2 regions of the Aurantimonas sp. genome follow, and region 2 is predicted to be linked to the other one. Evidence: predicted binding sites of a transcription regulator. Region 2 holds the regulator's gene; the other holds the start of a gene.
What was found. Region 2 encodes LexA, which represses DNA repair genes until DNA is damaged. Its sites were predicted from a motif close to TGTTCNNNNTGTGTTCNG; they were not measured.

Region 1 (3,641 bases), on a different contig from region 2:
GCCCGCACCAGCTCGGGATAGGCGCGGCCCATCTCGGCGACCAGCGTCGGCAGCATCTTGTAGAGCACCGGCTCGCGTGCCCCGAGCATCTTGGCGTGGCGCATGGCCCGCCGCATGATCCGGCGCAGGACATAGCCGCGGCCCTCGTTCGAGGGCAGGACGCCGTCGGCGATCAGGAAGGCGGTCGAGCGCAGGTGGTCTGCGATGACCCGGTGGCTGGCGACGCTGTCACCCTCGGCGCGCGAGCCGATGGTCGCCTCGACGCTGGCGATCAGCGCCTTGAACAGGTCGATGTCGTAATTGTCGTGGACGCCCTGCAGGATCGCCGCGATGCGCTCCAGCCCCATGCCGGTGTCGATCGACGGGCGCGGCAGCTCGACGCGATTGTCGGCGCTCAGCTGCTCGAACTGCATGAAGACGAGATTCCAGATCTCGATGAAGCGGTCGCCATCCTCGTCCGGGCTGCCCGGAGGCCCGCCGGGAATGCCCTCGCCATGGTCGAAGAAGATCTCCGAGCACGGGCCGCACGGGCCGGTCTCGCCCATCGCCCAGAAATTGTCGGAGGTCGAGATGCGGATGATGCGGTCGTCGGACAGGCCGGCGATCTTGCGCCACAAAGACGCCGCTTCCTCGTCCTCGGAATAGACCGTGACCAGGAGGCGGTCGGCCGGCAGCGCGAATTCCTTGGTGATCAGATTCCAGGCGAGTTCGATCGCCCGGTCCTTGAAATAGTCGCCGAAGGAGAAATTCCCCAGCATCTCGAAGAAGGTGTGGTGCCGGGCGGTGTAGCCGACATTGTCGAGATCGTTGTGCTTGCCGCCGGCGCGCACGCATTTCTGCGAGGTCGCGGCGCGCTGGTAGGGCCGCGTCTCGACGCCGGTGAAGACGTTCTTGAACTGCACCATGCCCGCATTGGTGAACATCAATGTCGGGTCGTTGCGCGGAACGAGCGGCGACGAGGCCACCCGCTCGTGATCGTTCTTCGCGAAATAGTCGAGGAACGCGGACCGGATTTCGTTGACGCCACTCATGAATGCGACCTTCGGAATACCTGCGGGGAAGAGCCCGTCGCCGCGGCGCGCACGCCGTCAGCCTCGGGCAAAGGCGCGTTGTACAGAGGCCCGCTCGCCCTGTCCATCAGACCCCCCAACGCGAAACGGCCCACCCGGAAGGGCAGGCCGTCGCGCATGTCGTGCTGCCGTCGCCGATCAGGCGTCGGAATCGTCGCCCGGGCCGGTATCGTCCAGAAGCTGCTCGGCGAGAAGACCGGCATTCTGGCGGATCAGCGTCTCGATTTCGTCGGCGACGGCCGGATTGTCGCGCAGGAACGACTTGGCGTTCTCGCGTCCCTGCCCCAGCCGCTGGCTGTTGTAGGAGAACCACGCGCCCGACTTCTCGACGATGCCGGACTTCACGCCCAGATCGACCAGTTCGCCGGTCTTGGAGACGCCCTCGCCATACATGATGTCGAACTCGACCTGCTTGAACGGCGGCGCCAGCTTGTTCTTGACCACCTTGACCTTGGTCTGGTTGCCGGTGACCTCGTCGCGGTCCTTGATCGCGCCGATGCGGCGGATGTCGAGGCGAACCGAAGCGTAGAACTTCAGCGCGTTGCCGCCCGTCGTCGTCTCGGGCGAGCCGAACATGACGCCGATCTTCATGCGGATCTGGTTGATGAAGATGACCATGCACTTGGAGCGCGAGATCGAACCAGTGAGCTTGCGCAGCGCCTGGCTCATCAGCCGGGCCTGCATGCCGGGCAGCGAATCGCCCATCTCGCCCTCGATCTCGGCGCGCGGCGTCAGCGCGGCGACCGAATCGACCACCAGCACGTCGATCGCGCCCGAGCGCACCAGCGTGTCGGTGATCTCCAGCGCCTGCTCGCCGGTGTCCGGCTGCGAGATCAGGAGGTTCTCCAGATCGACGCCCAGCTTGCGGGCATAGACCGGATCGAGCGCGTGCTCGGCATCCACGAAGGCGCAGACGCCGCCCTTCTTCTGGGCTTCGGCAATGGTGTGCAGTGCCAGCGTCGTCTTGCCCGAGCTTTCCGGGCCGTAGACCTCGACGACACGGCCCTTCGGCAGGCCGCCAATGCCGAGCGCGATGTCGAGGCCCAGCGAGCCGGTGGAAACGGTCTCGATCTCGACGATCTTTTCGTTCTCGCCGAGCCGCATGATAGAGCCCTTGCCGAAGGCTCTCTCGATCTGCGACAGCGCGGCGTCGAGCGCCTTGTTCTTGTCCAACGAATTATCCTCGACAAGCCTGAGTGAATTCTGTGCCATGAGAGACGAGACCTTATTCCACGCGTTGGACGGGGGTGCAATGACGAGCCGCACCATCACCATGTACTCTTTTTGTTCCCGTTCCGCAAGTCTCCGATCCCGGTTTGTTCCGTTTCCGCGCGCTGCCGCGAATCGCTTCCCGGCGATGAATTTCTGAAGTTTTGATGAAGAGCCCGCCCATGACCGCCCCCCTGATCTATGTCGCCGGCGCGGCCCATATCGACCGGCGCGCGATCTCGGACGCGCCCTTCATCCCGCAGGCCTCCAATCCCGGGCGGCTGGTGGATTGCCCCGGCGGCGCAGCCTTCAACGCGGTTCAGGCCATGGTCCAGGCCGGGGCGACGATAAGCCTGCACAGCGCCCGCGGCGGCGACCCGGACGGGCGCCGCGTCACCGACGCGATCCGCGCCCTCGGCGTCACCGACCTGTCGGTCACCTGGCTCGACCGCATGACGCCCACCTACACCGCCGTTCTCGACGACAAGGGTGAACTCGTCGCCGGCATCGCCGACATGGCGCTCTACGACCTCCTGGTGCCGCGGCTGTTCACCAAGAGCGCCGTGCGCGCGGCGATCGGCAAGGCCGACGGCGTCCTCGTCGACGCCAACCTGCCGTCCGGCGCGATCGCGACGATCACCCGGGAGGCGGCGGGCAAGCCGGTCGGCGCCATCGGCGTCTCGCCGGCCAAGATCGGCCGCCTGCAGGAATCGCTCGCCAATATCTCGGCGCTGTTCCTCTCCTATGCCGAGGCCGCCAGCCTCGTCGAGGCGACCACCGGCACCAGCCCGCAGCTGATCGCCGAACTTCTGGGCGAGCTCGGCGTCCACCGCGCCGTGGTGACCGATGGTCCGCGCGAGGTGATGATCATCGACGGCGAGACCGTCCTCCTGCAGCAGCCGCCCACCGTCGTTCCGAAGGACATCACCGGCGCCGGCGACAATCTGGCCGGCACCGCCTTTGCGGCTTTGTGCGCCGGCACGCCCTGGCTCGACGCCGTGCGCGCCGGCATCGTCGCCGCCTCGTTGCGGATTTCGTCGGATCCGTTATCCCCGGACGCATTGTCGCGGAGGATCGCCGAGGGCGTCGCCGCACTGCATGATCCCCGCGCACCGGAGCCTGCGTCTTGACCACTGCCCTGCCCTATACGGCCTCTGCCGATGTCGCCGCCGCGCTTGCTTCGAACGCGCCGATCGTCGCGCTGGAATCGACCATCATCACCCACGGCATGCCCTATCCGCGCAATCTCGCCATGGCCGAGCGGGTCGAGGCGATCGTCCGCGAGGAAGGGGCCGTGCCGGCGACCATCGCCGTCCTCGACGGCCGCCTGCGGATCGGCCTCGAGCCCGCCGAACTCACGGC
Region 2 (3,641 bases):
GCGAGAGCCTGATGCGTCAGGACGACGTCGAGACGGCGACACGCGCCCTGATCGGCGGCGATCCTGCCATCACGGTGCCCGCATGAGCGATCCGCGCGACGCCACGCTGACCCATCTCGACGCCACCGGCGCCGCGTCGATGGTCGATGTCGGCGACAAGGAGCGCACGCGCCGTGTCGCGGAGGCCGAAGGCTTCGTGATGATGGAGCCGGCGACGCTCGACCTGATCCTGGCCGGCGAGGCCAAGAAGGGCGACGTCATCGGCATTGCCCGCATCGCCGGCATCATGGGCGCCAAGAAGACCCACGAGCTGATTCCGCTCTGTCATCCGCTGATGCTGGAGAAGATCGGCGTCGAGATCACCGCCGAGCCCGCGCTGCCCGGCCTTAGGGTCACCGCGACGGCGCGGGTCGGCGGCAAGACCGGCGTCGAGATGGAGGCGCTGACGGCCGTCTCGGTCGCCTGCCTCACCATCTACGACATGGCCAAGGCGGTCGACCGCTCCATGACCATCAGCGGCATCCGCCTTCTGGCAAAATCCGGCGGCCGCTCCGGCGACTGGTCGGCGGACGCCGCGTCGTGAGTCTCATCCCCGTCGAGGAGGCCTATCGTCTCCTCGTCGAGGACGCCCGCCCCCTCGAGCGAACCGAGACGCTGCCGCTGCGCGACGCCTCGGGCCGCATTCTGGCGGCGGACCTTGCCTCGCTGCGCACCCAGCCGGCCTTCGACGCCTCCGCCATGGACGGCTACGCGGTCCGCGCCGCCGACCTTGGCGACGAAGCGCCCTTCCCCTCCCTGCGGCTCGTCGGCGAATCGGCCGCCGGCCACGCCTATGGCGGCACGCTGCAGCCGGGCGAGACCATTCGCATCTCCACCGGCGCGCCGGTCCCTGCCGGTGCCGACGCCATCCTGATCCAGGAAAACGCCAACCGGCAGGACGGCACCGTCACGGCAACGGCGCCGGTCGTGGTCGGCCAGCACATCCGCCCGGCGGGGATCGATTTTGCCGCGGGCACGCCGCTTCTGACCGCCGGCACCGTGCTGACCCCGGGCGCCATCGCGTTGGCCGCGAGCGGCGGCCATCCGGCGATCCCGGTTCGCAGCCGGCCCCGCGTCGCGATCCTGGCGACCGGCGACGAACTCGTCCTGCCCGGCGAACCCATCGGTCCGTCGCAGATCGTCGCCTCCAACACCTTCGGTGTCGCCGCACTGGTGCGCGAGGCCGGCGGCCTGCCGCTGAATTGCGGGATCGCGCCCGACCGCGAAGCGGCCATCGATGCCCAGCTGACACAGGCGATCGCGGACGGCGCCGACATCTTCGTCACCATCGGCGGCGCATCGGTCGGCGACCACGACCTCGTGGGCAAGGTGTTCGCCGCCCATGGCGTCTCCCTCGACTTCTGGAAAGTGGCGATGCGCCCCGGCAAGCCGCTGATGGCCGGCAGGCTGGGCGACATGCGGGTCGTCGGCCTGCCCGGCAATCCGGCCTCCTCCATGGTCGCCGCGACCCTGTTCCTGGCACCGCTGGTCCGGCGCCTCGCGGGCCGTCCTGCGCGTCCGCTCTACCGCCGGGGCGTTCTCGCCGCGCCGATGCCGGACAATGGCGAGCGCACGGATTTCGTCCGCGCCCGGATCGAACCGGACAGCGCCGGCCTGCCCCGCATCGTGCCGTTGTCGCGGCAGGATTCCTCGCTGCTGTCGATCTATGCCGCGGCCGATGCGTTGCTCGTGCGTCCGGTCCGCGCCGCACCGGCCGAAGCGGGCGATCCCTGCGATTACGTCCCCCTGACGGCTATGGAGCCACTTGCGGAACACAACTAGAACAGATAGGTTTGTTCAGGTTTTGTTTTGAGGAGTCGCCCGGATGCTGACGCGCAAGCAGCACGATCTTCTGGTCTTCGTGAACGATCGGGTGCGCGAGACTGGTGTACCCCCGTCCTTCGATGAAATGAAGGACGCGCTGGACCTGCGGTCCAAGTCCGGCATTCACCGCCTGATCACCGCGCTCGAGGAGCGGGGCTTCATCCGCCGCCTGCCCAATCGGGCCCGGGCGCTGGAAATCCTGAAGCTGCCGGAGTCGATTCAGGGCAGCCGCCCGGCACCTGTCGGGCGCACCGGCTTCAAGCCGAGCGTCATCGAAGGCAGCCGCGACACCGCCCGGCCCGCACCCGCGGCGCAGCCGGCACCGGCAAAGGCGTCCGCTTCGACGGCCATTCCGGTCATGGGGCGCATCGCCGCCGGCGTGCCGATCTCGGCCATCCAGCACAACACCCACTCCATCGTCGTTCCGCCGGACATGCTGGGCAGCGGCGAGCATTACGCTCTCGAAGTGAAGGGCGACTCGATGATCGAGGCCGGCATTCTCGACGGCGACACGGTGGTCATCCGCCGGGGCGACACGGCGACGCCGGGCGAGATCGTGGTCGCCCTCGTCGACGACGAGGAAGCGACCCTGAAGCGCTTCCGCCGTCGCGGCGACACCATTGCGCTGGAGGCGGCCAATCCAGCCTACGAAACCCGCATCTTCGGCTCGGACCGGGTCAAGGTCCAGGGCAAGCTGATCGGCCTGATCCGCCGCTACTGACCGCTCCGGACGGAACGCGGTCGGTGCAGAACGGGTGATAGGTCCTCGCGACTCGCGCCCGAAGCGTTGAGGCCCGAAACCGGCTCGTCCTCGCTCAGGGCCCAACCGTCGCGGTTCGGCCTGAACCGGCCGTGACCCCATTGCTGACGGTCGCCGAGGCCGGCTGCGTGACAGGTGCCGGCGGGTTCGGCGCAGCGGGCTTGCGCCAATATTCCGGCCAGGGCGCCAACCGGTGGACGTTCCAGCGTTCGGGCGGATCGCTGACGGCCTGCACGATGCGGGGCCGGCCTGTCGCCGCCTCCCGGCCGATCGCCAGCGAGCCGGTCCGCCGCAGCGTGCGCAGCGTTACCAGAACGGCGCCGGATCGGCATTCGGCAAGCCGGATCGCGCGCGAGACGATGGCGACATCCGCCTCGTCGCAGGCATCGCCCGTGCGGGCATAATCCTCCGTCCAGATCACACGCAGGCCGCCACGCGTGGTGAAGCGGCAATATTTGGCCGCGCACTCCGCGGGAATCGTCGCCCGGATCCGCTCTGTGTCGGTGCCCCGCGGCGCCCGCGCCTCGAAGGCCCGTTCCCATTGTTCCGCGATGAAACTGCTGGGCCGTGCGCGCAGGAAGGCGAGCTGGCCGTCCGCCGCGAGCGTCGCGACCTCCTTGCCGTCCTCGAAGATCAGGAGTTCCGGTGGGGCCGTCCTGTCGGGCGCAGCAATGAATCCGGCCAGTGCCAGCGGCAGGCCAAGCCACCGCAGCCGGCTTGCCAGACAGGACGCGGTGAGGATCGCCGCGGTCAGCAGCAGAAGGCCCAAGGCGGTCATGCGTCCGATCGCCTGGTCCGGCAGCCAGGCATAGACGTTGCGCGCGATCTCGAGGACGAGCCAGAGGCCGGCGCCCATTGCCTGGAACGGCCAGGCGTCGAGCCCGAACGGAATCAGCAGCGTTCCCACCAGCGCCAGCGGCATGATCCACAACGTGAACAGCGGCATGGTCAGGAGATTGGCGACGAAGCCGAAGGCCGCCATCCGGTGGAAGTGATAGGCAGCATAAGGCGCGGTTGC

Region 1: the regulator LexA is predicted to act here: its motif matches at 2,345-2,362, upstream of recA (recombinase RecA).

The regions. Positions count from the first base shown of each region.
Region 1 covers NZ_CAXPJM010000030.1:87,571-91,211, reverse strand. Annotated here, with positions in the region: gene alaS (alanine--tRNA ligase) at 1-1,031, opposite strand, end outside; gene recA (recombinase RecA) at 1,209-2,282, opposite strand; gene ACEQX1_RS13135 (PfkB family carbohydrate kinase) at 2,462-3,409, shown strand; gene ACEQX1_RS13130 (pseudouridine-5'-phosphate glycosidase) at 3,406-3,641, shown strand, end outside.
Region 2 covers NZ_CAXPJM010000008.1:255,204-258,844, reverse strand. Annotated here, with positions in the region: gene trpC (indole-3-glycerol phosphate synthase TrpC) at 1-86, shown strand, start outside; gene moaC (cyclic pyranopterin monophosphate synthase MoaC) at 83-583, shown strand; gene glp (gephyrin-like molybdotransferase Glp) at 580-1,821, shown strand; gene lexA (transcriptional repressor LexA) at 1,865-2,584, shown strand; gene ACEQX1_RS04465 (ComEC/Rec2 family competence protein) at 2,679-3,641, opposite strand, start outside.